Regions from separate parts of the Hahella sp. NS-SX17 genome, predicted to be linked through region 3. Evidence: predicted binding sites of a transcription regulator. Region 3 holds the regulator's gene; each other region holds the start of a gene.
What was found. Region 3 encodes sigma-54, which starts transcription at its own class of promoters, with help from an activator protein. Its sites were predicted from a motif close to TGGCACNNNNNTTGCTNT; they were not measured.

Region 1 (5,021 bases), 410 kb from region 3:
GCTGGCGGTGCCTAACGCCCTTTCCCGCTCAATTGGCAGATACATTTCCTCCACTCCTGGAATACGGCAGGAGCCGAAATCCACCAGCGTCACATGATCGTCATTACCAATAAGGAGATTATCCGGCTTGATATCCTGATGCAGAGTCTCTTTACGATGTAACGCCCGTACGCCTTTAACAACCTGTTCCAGGATGTGCGTCACACGCTGAATATCCGGACGGGAATTATCGCGAATCCACCGCGACAATGGCGCTCCCGGCACGAACTCCGTCAGATAATACAAACCGCTGCGCGCACGTTTACAGGGAACCAAACCCGCCACATGGGGATTCTGCACGCGCCGGGCAATCCACTCCTCCATGGCGAAGCGCTCGATATAAGCGGGATCGTCCACGAAATTAAGAGAGGGCGTTTTCATTACCGCACGCGCGCCGGACTCCATATCAGTGACCTGATAGACCTGACTGCGCGCGCTTTCGTGCAGAATGCGCTCGACGCGATAGCCGTCCAGACTCTGCCCCACTTCCAGCGGCGGCGGAAACGGCAAACGACTCAGTTCGCGACAGCAGGCGTCTGCATCCTGCAACCCAAGTCCTTCCACCCGAATAATCTGGCAGCTCAGATTATCGTCGCTGCCCGCCTGCAAAGCCGCTTGCAGAAGTTGCTCAGCGACACCCTGAATCGGGGCTTTGTCCACTGTCTGTAGTTGTTCCCGCATCTGGCTGAGGGAAATGAAGTCATGCAGACCATCCGTACTCAATAAGAATATATCTCCGGCCTGCACGTCCAAAACACGGTAATCAATGTCCAGATTAGGAGAAAAGCCCATAGCCCGGGCCAGGTAAGTGCGTTCCGCATCGACGCGGGCGGTGTGATCCGTGGTGACCTGCTCCAGCTCGCCATTTCTGTACAGATAGATGCGGCTGTCGCCCACATGAAAGATATGCGCCTGCGTCGATTTCAACACCAGAATGGACAGGGTGCAGACATAACCTTTGTCGTCATTGAGGGTGCGCAGACTTTGCCCATACAGCCAGCGATTCAACGCCTGCAGCACCTTCTGTGCGGCGTTTTTAACCGACCAGGAGTCCGGGGTGCAGAAGTAGTCGCTCAGGAAATTAGTGACGCAGGCTTCACTGGCTTCCTTGCCCGCCTGCGCTGCGCTGACGCCGTCCGCAATCACCGCCACCGCGCCTTTCAATTGCAACATTTCCCGATCAGGAATACGCACCCCGATGCAGTCTTCATTGCGGGATTTCACGCCCGCAATACTGTGTTGATCAACAGATAGCGACAAGTCACTGGCGAATATCATGCGCCACTATTCCTGCTGCGAAATTTAAAGGTAGTACGCCGCAGTGATACGCCCATGTCAATCAGTTCACTTCAATCAACTGGACGCTGCCGTCTTCGCCCACTTCCACCATATGTCCTTCAGGCTCATCCAGAAACTGCACCGCGAGAAAACAAACCGCCGCGGCTCCTGCGATAGTCATAAAGAAAGTGGAGGCGTCAACGAATGAATACACCGTCAAAAAAGTCACGCCCCCCACATTACCGTATGCGCCCGCCATACCTGCGATCTGTCCGGTCATGCGGCGCTGCACCAAAGGCACCATGGCGAACACTGCCCCCTCTCCCGCCTGTACAAAGAAGGAACACAGCATCACTGACGCCACGGCGACAGGAATCATCCAGGCGGAGGAAATCTGGCTCAACAGCATATAGCCCATCGCCAGACCCGCGATCAGGATGGACAGTGTTTTTTTACGGCCAAAGCGGTCTGACAACAACCCGCCCCCAGGACGCGCCACCAGATTCATCAGGGCGAAAGCCCCGCCCAGCAAACCCGCCTGCACAGGCGACACACCAAAGGTTTCCATAAAAAAGGCGGGCAGCATCGACACCACCGCCAACTCTGATCCAAAGGTCACAAAGTACGCCCAATCCAACACCGCCACCTGCTTGAACTTGTACCGCTGCATTTCCGGCACGCCCTGTTTCAGGCGTTCGTGATTAACGTTGTAGATCTGCCAGAACTGGATAATGAATAACGCGCCCAGGCCCGCCCACAGCATTTGCGCAGTAACGTCAGATAACAGTCCGAGACCCGCTGGCGACAGTTTCCAGGTCAGCACCGCCAGGGCGATATACATCGGCAGGTTCATGGCGATGTAAAACCAGAAATCTTTCCAGGAACTGACTTCCAGTCCGCCGCTCTTTTTCGGCTTGAAGTAAGTGGAGCCTTTCGGCGTATTGCGGATCTTGCGATAGAACAGCATTCCATAAAAGAAAGCGACGACGCCAGTGGTGGCGATCGCATAACGCCAGCCTTCATCGCCGCCATAGAGATAAGCGGCGACCGCAGGCAATGTCCAGGCCGCCGCCGTAGAGCCGAAGTTGCCCCAGCCGCCGTATACCCCTTCCGCCACACCGACGGTTTTGGCGGGGAACCACTCCCCCACCAAACGGATGCCAATGACGAATCCAGCGCCAATGAACCCACACAGAAAGCGAAACAGCGCAAGCTGCTCAAAGGTAGTGGAAAATGCAAATCCCCAACATAAGAAAGCGGAAATCATCAATAACAGGCTGTATACCGCACGGGGGCCGAACTTATCCACCAACATGCCGATCACAATACGCGCGGGAATGGTCAGCGCCACGTTCAGAATCAACAGCGCTTTCCACTGTTCGTTGGTCATATTGAAGGCTTCCACGATGAACGGCTTCATCGGGGCATGGGAAAACCACATCACAAAAGTAAGGAAAAACGCGAACCAAGTGTAATGCAACGTTCGGACGCCCCCCTGGGACAAATCCAGAATGTTCAATTTATCGGATGACATAAATCTTCCTGTCTTATTTGGCAGTTGAGTTCTAGCAGAAAAGCATTCATTGGAATTACAAAAGCTGTGCCAACCACCCAAACTGACGCCTTCAGGCCCTTCAACGCTTTTTCCCGCCATCGAAACGCTACCGTCCCAACGCCATATTACCTTTGGAAATCAGGCGATTAGGTTTATTAGGCTAACCGCCAGGTATTTTCCAGAGCCACAAAACGCACCAATTAAGCGCAGAACAAAATCACGCGCCCGCACCAAATTAATCACTCTTGTTGGGCGCCAGCCAAAATTCGCGCACTTTTTTAGAACAAAACCTGAGCGTTAATTCGCACCATTTGCAGGCAAATTCCCGCGAAATGCATCGAAATTCACTTTTTATCTCTTTAATTACAGAGACTTAAAAATAACGAGATTTTGGTTGGCGCCATTCATGCTGAATCACCGTCAATTAGCCTGTAGCGGATTCAGCGAGCTGGAGAAGATCCATGAAAGAAAAATTAGTCGTCGTCGGAAATGGAATGGCTGGAATGCGGACGGTCGAGGAGCTGTTAAAAATAGCCCCGGATAAATACGACATCACCGTGTTCGGATCAGAGCCTCACGGCAATTACAACCGCATCATGTTGTCGCCGTTGTTGTCCGGAGAAAAGACGCTTAAAGACATCATGATCAACGACATGGAGTGGTACAAAACTCACCACATCACTCTGCACGCCGGATGGGATAAGCGAGCGTTGAAAGTGGATCGCCGCAACAAGATCGTATATGCGGCGGACGGGACGGAAGCGCCCTATGACCGGCTGCTGCTGTCCACCGGCTCCAATCCCTTCATTATTCCTGTGCCGGGCAAAGACCTGAAAGGCGTCATCACCTTCCGCGATATTTCCGATGTGGACACCATGCTGTCCGCCGCCAAATCCAAACAGCACGCCATCGTAATCGGCGGCGGCCTGCTCGGCCTGGAAGCCGCCAACGGCCTGCTTAAACACGGCATGGACGTCACCGTGGTGCATAACCTGGAAATACTGATGAATCGCCAGTTGGATGGTCCTTCCGCCCGTTTTCTGCAAGCGGCTTTAGAAGAACGCGGCATGAAGTTTCGCATGTCCGCCAACACCGCTTGCCTGGAGAGTGACGAACATGGCGGCGTCAAAGCCATCAAGTTCGACACCGGTGAGACGTTGCCTGCGGATATCGTCGTGATGGCGGTCGGCATTCGCCCCAACACCGATCTGGCGCAGTCCTGCGGCCTGTATTGTGAACGAGGAATTGTGGTCAACGACACCATGCAAACCTACGACCCCAGCATCTACGCTATCGGCGAATGCGTGCAACATCGGGGCGAACTGTTCGGGTTGGTGGCGCCGATCTGGGATCAGGCCAAAGTCTGCGCCAACCATCTGGCGGGCTACGGCATCGGCATTTACAAGCAAAAAGAGGTTTCCACCAAGCTCAAAGTCACTGGCATAGACGTTTTCTCCGCCGGTAACTTTCTGGGGGACAACGACAGCGAAAACATCGTGTTTCAGGACCCCAAACGCGGCGTCTATAAAAAGGTGGTGATCAGAGAGGACAAAATCATCGGTTCTGTCATGTTTGGCGACACCGGCGATGGCTCCTGGTACTTCCAACTGATGCGCGACAAAACCAATATCAGCGACTTCCGCGACACCTTGCTGTTCGGCCAGCATTTAGTGGGCGACTCCGGCCGCCAGGGCATCAACGCCGTCGCGGACTTGCCTGACGATGCCGAGATCTGCGGCTGTAACGGCGTCTGCAAAGGCGACATCGTTAAAGCCATCACTGACAACAAACTCTACACCTTGGACGATGTGCGCGCCGCCACCAAAGCCTCCGCTTCCTGCGGTTCCTGCACCGGTCTGGTGGAGCAGGTTCTGGCGGCCACCGTCGGCGGCGACTACAGCACCGCGCCCAGTGAAAAGCCGCTTTGTAAATGCACCGGCTACGGCCATGACACTGTCCGCAAAACCATTATCGATAACGGCCTGAAAACCTTTCACGAAGTGGCCGCTTTTATGGAATGGGACAAACCGGACGGCTGCCATGTCTGCCGCCCGGCCATCAACTACTATCTGGTCTGCGCCTGGCCGGACCAGAAAGTGGACGACCCGCGCTCCCGCTTCATCAACGAACGGGTGCACGCCAACATCCA
Region 2 (5,021 bases), 2.8 Mb from region 3:
ATAGCGACTTCATACTATCATTGCCTTCTCTACACTCTTCTTCTGAATTGCAGTACTTGGCAATAGCGATAAGTCCGCCTGATTCGTCACCAGCCAGTTTGGAAAAAGCCCCCAGTATTTTTGCTTTGATATTACTTTCTGCAATTAGGTCACCCACTTGGTACCAGTGCCATATGAGTACATAGCTTTCGACGTTTTTTCTCTTCAATAGTGTTTGAGCTATTTTTTGTTCTTGATGGGCTAAGGGCAGAGTGACTGAAGAGGAGCTAATCGTGCTCCACTGTTTCTCATCAAAAAGCCGGTTATTAAAGTATATCAGCTCTTTGCCTTGATGCTGCTCGAAGTACCAGTTTACGCTTAGCTGGAGGTTCTCGCCCTGGTCGTTAATGTATACGCCATTTGCGTTCATGTCCGTGTTGTGGAATTCTGGCCTCCAGTCAGTGTCCTTAATCAAGGGGCCTTTCCAGGCTTGGTTTCCGGCAGGTAAGTTTTGAAAAATGGCAGTATCAGAAGGCTCATTTTGTGTTGCTAAGGAAAGAGCCAGGAGCCATGCAGGGGAAATGAGCAGTATAACTAAGGTAACCCCAACTAAACTGGCGCTTCCGCTTGACGCTGCTTGAAGATTGAGAGTGTCGCTTTCCGATGGGGCCTTTTCTGCTTTGGAGCTTGTTTTCGCCCCGCTTCTTTCAATGAAATGGGCGGATAAAAAGAGAGGCAGCAAGCATACCAACGCGAAAATGATCCATCCATACACTTCGTGATCATTAACCAGAGAGCTTTTCATGTCGGTCTGGTACCCAGCGTAAATGATGCCAAAAACCCGGATCCAGTTCGCCAACATTGATAGAAATATACTGGTGACGAAAAGCGTCAGGCTTCTTTTTATGTCTTGTAAATACAGAATTCCGTAAACATTGGCGATGAACATGGCCACCAAGAGGTAGCGAGAGCCACTACACCCTCCGGCTACAAAAAATGTGCCTTGAGGAATAGTAATGTACAGATCCCTAATCACTGCTGGGATATCGAATATACCCAGAAGAAGTTGATTGGTCACAACGGTAATCCGCTGCAGCAATGGAGCAAGGTCATCCCAAACTGGCAGGGCGAAGTAGAGTAGGGCCAATGTGGGGACGACTTTGATGAAAAATTGACGGCCATACAGGAATAGACCGCTGAATATTAAAAAACAAGGGATGCTCAGTGTCGCTACAGTTCTGACGTCGGCGGCTTTAGCCAATAAGTGGGCAACGGCTGTTATAGCTAGCGCAGGGAGAAACAGCCACCATCTGTCAGGCTGGAGTTCAAAAATTTCTTTCCGCTTTGAATGCAGGAGCCAAATGGTAACAAAAAAGACTAGAAACCCATGGGTGTAGTCGTAAGAGTCATTCCAAAGCTGAAATAACGACAGCCAGTCTTGCCAATATCCAAGAGATATAGCTAAAAGCACCAGGGAAATTGTGATTAGGTTAAACTTTTTTATCTCTGACTGCATTGCTCGCACAACTAAAATTCAGTGATTGCGCACTATAAAGAAGAACAAAAACGGAGATCAACTGGTTTTGTCTCCTTATAACTTTTTCGTCAGCTTTTTTTACAGTGTCATGCCTTTTTCTTCTCTGCGTGTTTGTATATCTTATTGATATAAAAGAAATATTAATTTATGGCATGTGATGTGCTATTTATTTCGCGGGTTTATCATCACTTTCTTTCAAAAGAAAAAAGGAATCGGTTATGAGTTCTTTCACTAAGTCAACTTTGGCGGCGCTGGCTATCGGTGTTGCTGCGGCTTCTGCAAATGCTGCGACTATCAACGACGGTTATAATGGCGCTGGTCTTTCATACAATGGCGACGTATTTGGCAATGCCAAGATTTATCAAGTAGATCGTATGGAAGTTTCCTACGACTCTGACAATTTGTATGTAAATGTATACACCAACTTCTTTGAAGGCGCTGACAGCTTAGGCCACAAGTTTGGCGACCTGTTCATCAGCACTAACGGTTGGAATCCTAACGGTACTGCGGCAAACCGCTACGGTACTGACGATGTAAGCAATGGCGAGCATTGGGAATATGCACTGGACTCTGCAACTGGCGACCTGTACAGCCTGTCAGAAGTGGACTATGCATCTCAGTTAGTTCTTTCTGGTCCTGGTTCTGTCCGTGTAAATCAGGAAGTTGACGTTAACACTGGCGCGGCCAACCTGGTTGCAGGTGAAACCTCCAGTGCAGACCTGAGCGGCGCTAGCAACACTATCGGCAACCTGGGTGTTTTATCCTTCACTATCACTCTGGCTGACTTGGGCATCACAGACCTGAGCAAATCCACTGCTTTGGGTCTGCGTTGGACTATGACTTGCGCTAACGACGTTATTGAGGGCGGTTACAACGTTCCTGAGCCAGGCACTCTGGCAATGTTGGGCTTGGGCTTAGTTGGATTGGGTCTTTCTCGTCGTAAGAAAGCCTAATTCAAACTAGCTTGAAGGCTGTGACAAAAGGGGTGTAAAGTTTTCTTTACGCCCTTTTTGTTTGTCTGGCATCTTTGTTCTGTATGAGCTTTGTCTCCAAATTTTCTGTTGTCGCTAATTAGCTGAACTCTTAAGTGACCTGTCTCATTGAGTTGCTGTACTGAGTGTTGTTCGTGCCGCCTTTGGTCGGAAAGGCGCTTCTTAAAAGTTGTGTCACAGGCGTCTATTGTCTTTACCTTCCTCTCGAAAACTAGGCTCTGACATTAAGCGACAGCGGATAATTGCAGGCGCCTGGAAGGTGTGGTGGAATGTGCTACTTGGTGGCTTTTCTTAAATAGGAGATGGTGTGTTCGGCGAATTGGATCTTTGGCTATCCGCGCTGGTGGTTTTATCTATCCTTGTAGCGCTGGCTGCTACATCTCTGCGCCCTGCGATGGTGTTCATTTTTGCTCTGGTTGTCCTGTATACCGTAGGGTTGGTGGACCGCGAGAAAATGTTGGCGAACTTTACCAACACATCGCTGGCTTCTTTGGTTCTATTGCTTTTATGCTCTGTTGCGCTGGAAAAAACGCTGCTGTTGCCAAAGGTGGCGGGCTGGATAGTTGGGGAAACCGAGCGAAGCAGTCTGTTGAAAACAATCGGAGTTGCAGGAATTGTAAGTAGTTTTGCAAATAATACAGCGGTTGTTAGCTCCCTTATTGCTCCATTGAAGAATAACAACTTTATTTCTCCTTCACGTTTGCTGATCCCTTTATCGTACGCTTCGATTCTTGGTGGCGTTCTAACTCTTGTGGGCACTTCCACTAACTTGATTGTTGATGGGTTTGTTCGTGAAGCCGGCTATCCTCCTTTGGCATTACTTGATTTTATTTGGGTAGGGGCGCCGGTATTTGTCTGTGGTTGCGTGTGCATTATGTACTTGAGTGTCCGCTCTCTGCCCAAAAATGGCAAAGCGAAGGCTTCATTGCAATCAGAATATTTCCTTGAGTATACAGTTTTACCGCAGTCGCCACTTATCGGTAAGACAGTGTCTGAGAATGGATTCAGAAATCTGGAGCAGTTGTTCCTGGTTGAAATTATTCGACGTGGGCACTTGATTACCCCGGTAACGCCTTCTGAATTGATTGAGCCGAACGATGTTCTTATTTTTGCGGGAGACATTTCGCAAGTTCAGTTATTAAGTCACTTTCCCGGATTGGAGCCCTTCGATGATAAGCAGGATCTTTTAGAGCGGAATTTGGTTGAAGTGGTGGTCACCCAGTCATCGCAGCTAAAAGGGAAGACGCTTAAGGAAGTAAACTTCCGGGCGATGTTTGATGCGGGCGTTGTCGCAATTCGACGTGGCGATGAACGCTTGAAAGGAGGGTTGGGGCAGATTCGGATATATCCTGGAGACGCTTTGGTATTGGCTGTTGGTGATGACTTTATGAACATGCCGAACTTGGCTTCAAATTTATTGGTAGTCAGGGGGCTTCGGACTAATCAGAAATTCTCCGGTTTAAATAGCGCCCTTATCGTTGTCGGTTTTCTGGGGATGCTCTTGGGGAGTGCGATGGGGGTGTATTCCCTTTTTGATGGCGCACTGTTTTTGCTCCTCTTCTATATACTTATGCGCTTTATTAGCTTGAACGAGCTTTTCAGGAAACTGCCTATAGAGCTCATATTGATAATCGGCGCTGCACTTGGTATTGCTCAGGCAATGTCGCAAAGCGGGCTGGCTTCAGTCGTGGCCACAGGAATTATGTCTGTTTTTGGCGGGTTAGGCCCTTGGGGGGCCCTTGCAGGAATATACTTGGTGACTTGGCTGTTAACTGAGCTGATTACCAATAATGCCGCAGCAGCCTTAGCCTTTCCAATTGCATTGGCGGCAGCGGAAAGTATGAATGTTGATCCCAAGCCATTTTTCATGGTGGTGGCCTATGCGGCGAGTGCGAGTTTTCTCTCACCGTATGGCTACCAAACAAACTTGATGGTGTATTCCGCTGGCAATTACCGTTTTCTGGATTACATCAGGGCTGGGGCTCCCCTGGCGTTGGTGTATGGCGTCTTGGTGGTTTTGCTTACTCCATTGTTTTTCCCTTTTTAATGGTTGAATCCGCAGCTAAAATCTCCCAACTTAACAGTTGGCGGTATGCTAGTATCCCGCGCCAAATATTATGTTGACGATATGTTATGAAGCTTATAACGCGTCGTTAATGTGTGTGGGCTGAGACAGAGAAGAAATTCTGCTTAAATTTTAATAGGTGATCCATGCTCAAGATACTATTCTGGGTGGCGTTATTTGGCGCAGTGTACAGCTACTTTTTATATCCTTTTATCTTGAGGTTGCTGCCAAAGAGAAGAATGGTCAGGGCGGAGGGAGTAGCCATAAGAAAGGTTTCTCTGATCATAACCGCCCATAATGAGAGGGAGCGTATCCGGGAGAAGATAGAAAACAGCCTGGAGTTAGACTATCCGGATATGGAGATTATTGTCGCGTCAGATTGCTCAACAGATGAAACCGACGATATTGTCAGAGAGTATGCTGATAAAGGTGTCAGGTTGGCTCGAGC
Region 3 (5,021 bases):
ATATACGCTATCCTTGAGACCAGAGCCGATCTGAGCCGCAAGGAGCGCAAGCAAAAGATGGAAGAGCTGTTGCAGGAGTTTCACATTACCCACATCCGCAAGAGCCTTGGCATGAGCCTGTCCGGGGGCGAACGCCGACGCGTCGAGATCGCCCGCGCACTGGCCACTGAACCAAAGTTTGTCTTGCTGGATGAGCCTTTCGCCGGGGTAGACCCTATTTCCGTCAACGATATCAAGCAGATAATCGAGCACCTTAAGAAACGCGGCATCGGCGTTTTAATTACCGACCATAATGTGCGCGAGACCTTGGATATTTGTGAACGCGCCTATATTGTCAGTGAAGGATTTATTATCGCAAGCGGCACGCCAGGTGATATTCTTGCCAACCCAAAGGTTAGGGAGGTCTATCTGGGTGACCAGTTCAAACTTTAGTTTAACCGGCGGCCTCCATCCCGGATGGACCTCAAGGCTCAAGAGCTTAGGATAAAAGCACTTAATAATTATGAAAAACTCACAAGATCTGTGCCTGAATCGGTGGTAAGCATCAGATGGTTATGAAAACTTCATTGCAGTTAAAGCTGGGTCAACAACTGACCATGACCCCGCAACTGCAACAAGCAATAAAACTTTTGCAGCTTTCAACACTGGATTTGCAGCAGGAGATTCAACAAGCGCTTGAGTCCAACCCTATGCTGGAAGTGTCAGAAGAGGACGAGTCTCCCAATCACGTTCAGAATGATACGATCAGCGACATGCTCGCCAACAACTCCAGCAAGGAGAGGACGCAAGAGTCGGGCATGGAAGAGGGAGGGTTCGCCGAGGAGGACAACTGGTCCGATTCAATCCCCAACGACCTGCCCGTAGACACCGCCTGGGATGACGTGTTTCAGAGCAGCTCAGGCAGCTACAGCGGAGGCGAGGATGACGAATACGACTTCGAGTCCCGCAACAGCAAGGGCGAGACCCTGCAAGACCACCTTCTCTGGCAACTGAATCTCACCCCCATGTCCGATATCGACCGTATGATCGCCGTTGCGATCATTGATGCGGTCAGCTCCGACGGTTATCTCTCCCTTACGCCTGACGAAATTCACAGCGGCCTGCAGACAGAAGGCGAAGAAGAGATAGAACTGGACGAAGTGCGTGCGGTGCTAAAACGCATTCAGCAATTCGACCCGCCAGGCGTCGCAACCTGCAATCTGCAGGACTGCCTGCTGAGCCAGCTGAATCAGTTGCCCAAAGACACCCCCTGGCTGGGGCAGGCCAAACTGGTGGTCAGCCACTACATCAACTTGCTTGGCAATCGCGACTACGCACAGTTGATGCGCCGCAGTCGCCTGAAGGAGGACGACCTGCGGGAGGTTCTCAAACTGATCCAGAGCCTGAACCCAAGGCCAGGCGAAGGCATTCAGGAAAGCAATACCGAATATGTCGTTCCTGACGTAATCGTCAAGAAGGCCAACGGTCGCTGGCTGGTGGAGCTCAACCCGGAAATCGCCCCCAAAATCCGCATTAACCCTGGCTATGCCGGCTTGGTAAGACGCGCGGACAACAGCTCCGATAACACTTATTTACGCGATCAGTTACAGGAAGCGCGCTGGTTTATCAAAAGCTTGCAAAGCCGTAATGAAACCCTATTGAAAGTCGCCTCACAAATAGTCGAACATCAACAAGGGTTTCTTGAGTATGGCGAGGAAGCGATGAAGCCGCTGGTGCTGCACGATATAGCCGAGGCTGTGGAGATGCATGAGTCAACAATTTCACGGGTGACCACGCAAAAATACATGCACACTCCCCGCGGCGTATTTGAGTTGAAGTACTTTTTCTCCAGCCATGTCAGCACAGACACCGGCGGCGAGTGTTCTTCCACCGCCATTAGAGCTATTATCAAGAAGTTAGTCGCAGCAGAGTCACCAAAAAAACCATTGAGCGACAGCAAGATTGCTGCGCTGCTTGGCGACCAGGGCATCAATGTCGCCCGACGTACGATCGCAAAATACCGGGAGGCGCTTTCCATTCCGCCTTCAAACGAACGTAAGCGTCTAATTTAAAAGGAGGAATACAGGCATAAGACTTAAATCAAATAGTCACAAAATGGATGTGCTAGTATTTTTCATGGAAGTGCAAAATTCATAATGCACCGTATATTGGCATTAGGAGCAAAGTATGCAAATGAACATCACCGGACATCAAGTCGAGTTAACTGAAGCACTGAAGGACTACGTTAACAACAAGTTCGACAAGCTCGAACGACACTTCGACAGCATCAGTAATGTCCAAGTAACGCTCTCCATTCAAAAACAGCGCCAGATTGCGGAAGCAACCATGCACATTAGCGGCGCTGACCTGCATGCCAATGCTGAACACGAAGATATGTACGCGTCAATCGACGCACTGGTGGACAAACTAGATCGCCAGATCCTCAAACATAAAGAGAAGCACGTTGATCGGATGCATGGCGCATCCGCCAGATAACAGAACATGGCCCAAACCACACTAACTATTGAGTCCATTATCTCGCCCGCCCTCACACGCTGTGGGGTGTCGGGCTCGAGTAAGAAGCGCGTTCTTGAATATATCGCCAATCTGATTGCGCAGCATTTTCCATTTTTGGACGAGAACGCCATTTTTACCAACCTGATATGCCGTGAAAGACTCGGCAGCACCGGTATCGGCCAAGGTATAGCGATACCCCATTGTCGCCTGGAAAATTGTGATCGCATCATAGGAGCCCTGATTACACTGAAGGATAAAATTCCTTTTGACGCGATCGACAATGAACCCGTGGATCTGCTGTTCGTTCTGATCGTTCCGCAGGAAGCCACCAGCGAACACCTTGACCTGCTGAGCCAGCTGGCCCAGAAATTCAATGATCGTCGCTTCTGCGAACATTTGCGCGACTGCGACAACGACGAAACCCTGTTCAGGAGGGTGCTGGAAAAATAATCCAGCTTCGATGGAAAGAGGAAGACATGAAGCTGATTATCGTAAGCGGTCGTTCAGGCTCCGGAAAAAGTACGGCGCTCCATGTCCTGGAGGATATGGGCTATTACTGCATTGATAACCTGCCTATCGGTCTCCTCTCGCCTCTCACCCAAGAGGTGCTGGACCAGGGAAAAACCCAAAATCAGCAACTCGCCGTCAGCATAGACGCACGAAATCTTTATAGGGATTTATCAGATTTTCCGTCCATTTACGCCACCCTGCAAGCGCACAATATCGATGTGGAAATCATCTATCTTGACGCTAATGACGCCACCTTGATCAAACGCTTTCATGCGACGCGCCGCAAGCATCCGCTTAGCAGCAAAAGCACGTCCCTGAAGGAAGCCATCGCCAAAGAGAAGCAGTTGCTGGAGCCAATCGCCACACTGGCGAATCTCTATATAGACACCAGCGATCTCTCGATTTACCAACTACGGGATCAGGTCAAAATCAGAGTTATCGGGCACAAGACCCAGGAACTCGCCCTACTCTTCCAATCGTTCGGCTTCAAACACGGCGTGCCCTCAGACTCAGATATGGTGTTCGACGTTCGTTGTCTCCCCAACCCCTACTGGGATACAGCGCTGCGCGGCTACAAAGGCACCGACCAGGAAATCATTGAGTTCCTAAAACAGCATCCGGAACCGGAACAGATGCTGCAACACATCATCAGTTTTCTTGAGACCTGGATTCCACACTTCCAGAACAGTAACCGCACCTACATGACCATCAGCATTGGCTGCACTGGCGGGCAGCATCGCTCGGTCTATATCTGCGAGTGCCTGGGAGAGCATTTCAAGAAAAAATATGATAATGTCCAAGTGCGCCACAAAGAGCTGGCGCAATAAGGTTTTAACAATAAGAAGCCACAGTCGCTTAACAATTAAACCGGCCTGAATCCAACATTCAGGAAACTTCAATCTTTTATGCTCATCGCGCCCCATGATCCAGGAACAAGTCACTATTATTAATAAGCTTGGCCTGCACGCCCGAGCGGCGGCCAAATTCGTATCCACCAGCGGCCGATTCGCCAGTAAGATCAGAGTAGCCAAAGAAGGCCAGGAAGTTGACGGAAAAAGCATAATGGCGGTCATGATGCTCGCCGCCAGCAAGGGAACCCCTCTTACTTTAAAAATAGACGGCCCCGACGAAGAAGAGGCGCTTAACGCCATCAAGACTCTGATCGAGGATTATTTCGGAGAAGGCGAATAACCCCTCACTGCTTTCGGGGCGTCCCGCCCCATCTCATCAAACCTCTCAAACAATACAAACCGCTTGAATAAAGTAAGACAATTCCCTGATTTTCCTTAGACTAATTTTCGTCTTAACTTACACTTTATATTGGGCTCGCTTATACTGGCGCCACAACGGCGCAGAGTCCGACTCTGTAATTTAAATCCGGCAATTTCTTCGCTGCCCGTTGCGGGCCGCCCCAAACGCGGATGTAATCTATGCCTCAAGCGACCGAAAAAAGCACTGCCAAGGTCCGTATGCGCTCCATTGCGGAAGCGCTCGAAAGCGGATCTTTACAGCAGGTCGCGCGCATACTGAACGGCGGCCTTTCCCCCAGCGACATTGCTCACTTACTGGAGTCATCACCGCCCAACGAGCGGAAGTTACTCTGGCAGTTAGTCGATGACGAGCTGGACGGCGAAGTCCTGCAATATCTGAGCGACGAAATCCGTTCTGACTTCCTGAGCGAAATGAACGCACAGGATGTTATTGAGATCGCCGAGGATTTCGAGGTCGATGACCTCGCTGACTTACTGCAGCAGCTACCGGAAGCGGTCATCCAGGAAGTTCTGGAGACCATGGACGCCCAGGACCGTCAGCGTCTGGAAGAAGTCCTGGCCTATCCTGAGGATTCCGCCGGCGGCCTGATGAACACGGACATGATTACCGTGCGTCCGGATATTACCGTCGATGTTGTGCTTCGCTATCTGCGCAGCCACAAAAGCCTGCCCAACATGACCGACAGCCTGCTGGTGGTAAACCGAAAAGACGATTTCATAGGCGTACTTCCTGTGACCACTTTG

Region 1: AC2IBB_RS28685 (NarK family nitrate/nitrite MFS transporter) is a predicted target of sigma-54. The motif match lies at 2,906-2,923, and genes of this name have one in related genera.
Region 2: AC2IBB_RS14285 (PEP-CTERM sorting domain-containing protein) is a predicted target of sigma-54. The motif match lies at 1,665-1,682, and genes of this name have one in related genera.

The regions. Positions count from the first base shown of each region.
Region 1 is NZ_CM170632.1:6,414,453-6,419,473, forward strand. It holds gene AC2IBB_RS28680 (bifunctional protein-serine/threonine kinase/phosphatase) at 1-1,317, opposite strand, end outside; gene AC2IBB_RS28685 (NarK family nitrate/nitrite MFS transporter) at 1,379-2,851, opposite strand; gene nirB (nitrite reductase large subunit NirB) at 3,334-5,021, shown strand, end outside.
Region 2 is NZ_CM170632.1:3,170,200-3,175,220, forward strand. It holds gene xrtA (exosortase A) at 1-1,495, opposite strand, end outside; gene AC2IBB_RS14285 (PEP-CTERM sorting domain-containing protein) at 1,735-2,469, shown strand; gene AC2IBB_RS14290 (SLC13 family permease) at 2,816-4,555, shown strand; gene AC2IBB_RS14295 (glycosyltransferase) at 4,720-5,021, shown strand, end outside.
Region 3 is NZ_CM170632.1:6,000,305-6,005,325, forward strand. It holds gene lptB (LPS export ABC transporter ATP-binding protein) at 1-432, shown strand, start outside; gene AC2IBB_RS26775 (RNA polymerase factor sigma-54) at 555-2,051, shown strand; gene hpf (ribosome hibernation-promoting factor, HPF/YfiA family) at 2,167-2,475, shown strand; gene ptsN (PTS IIA-like nitrogen regulatory protein PtsN) at 2,482-2,946, shown strand; gene rapZ (RNase adapter RapZ) at 2,973-3,833, shown strand; gene AC2IBB_RS26795 (HPr family phosphocarrier protein) at 3,928-4,197, shown strand; gene mgtE (magnesium transporter) at 4,437-5,021, shown strand, end outside.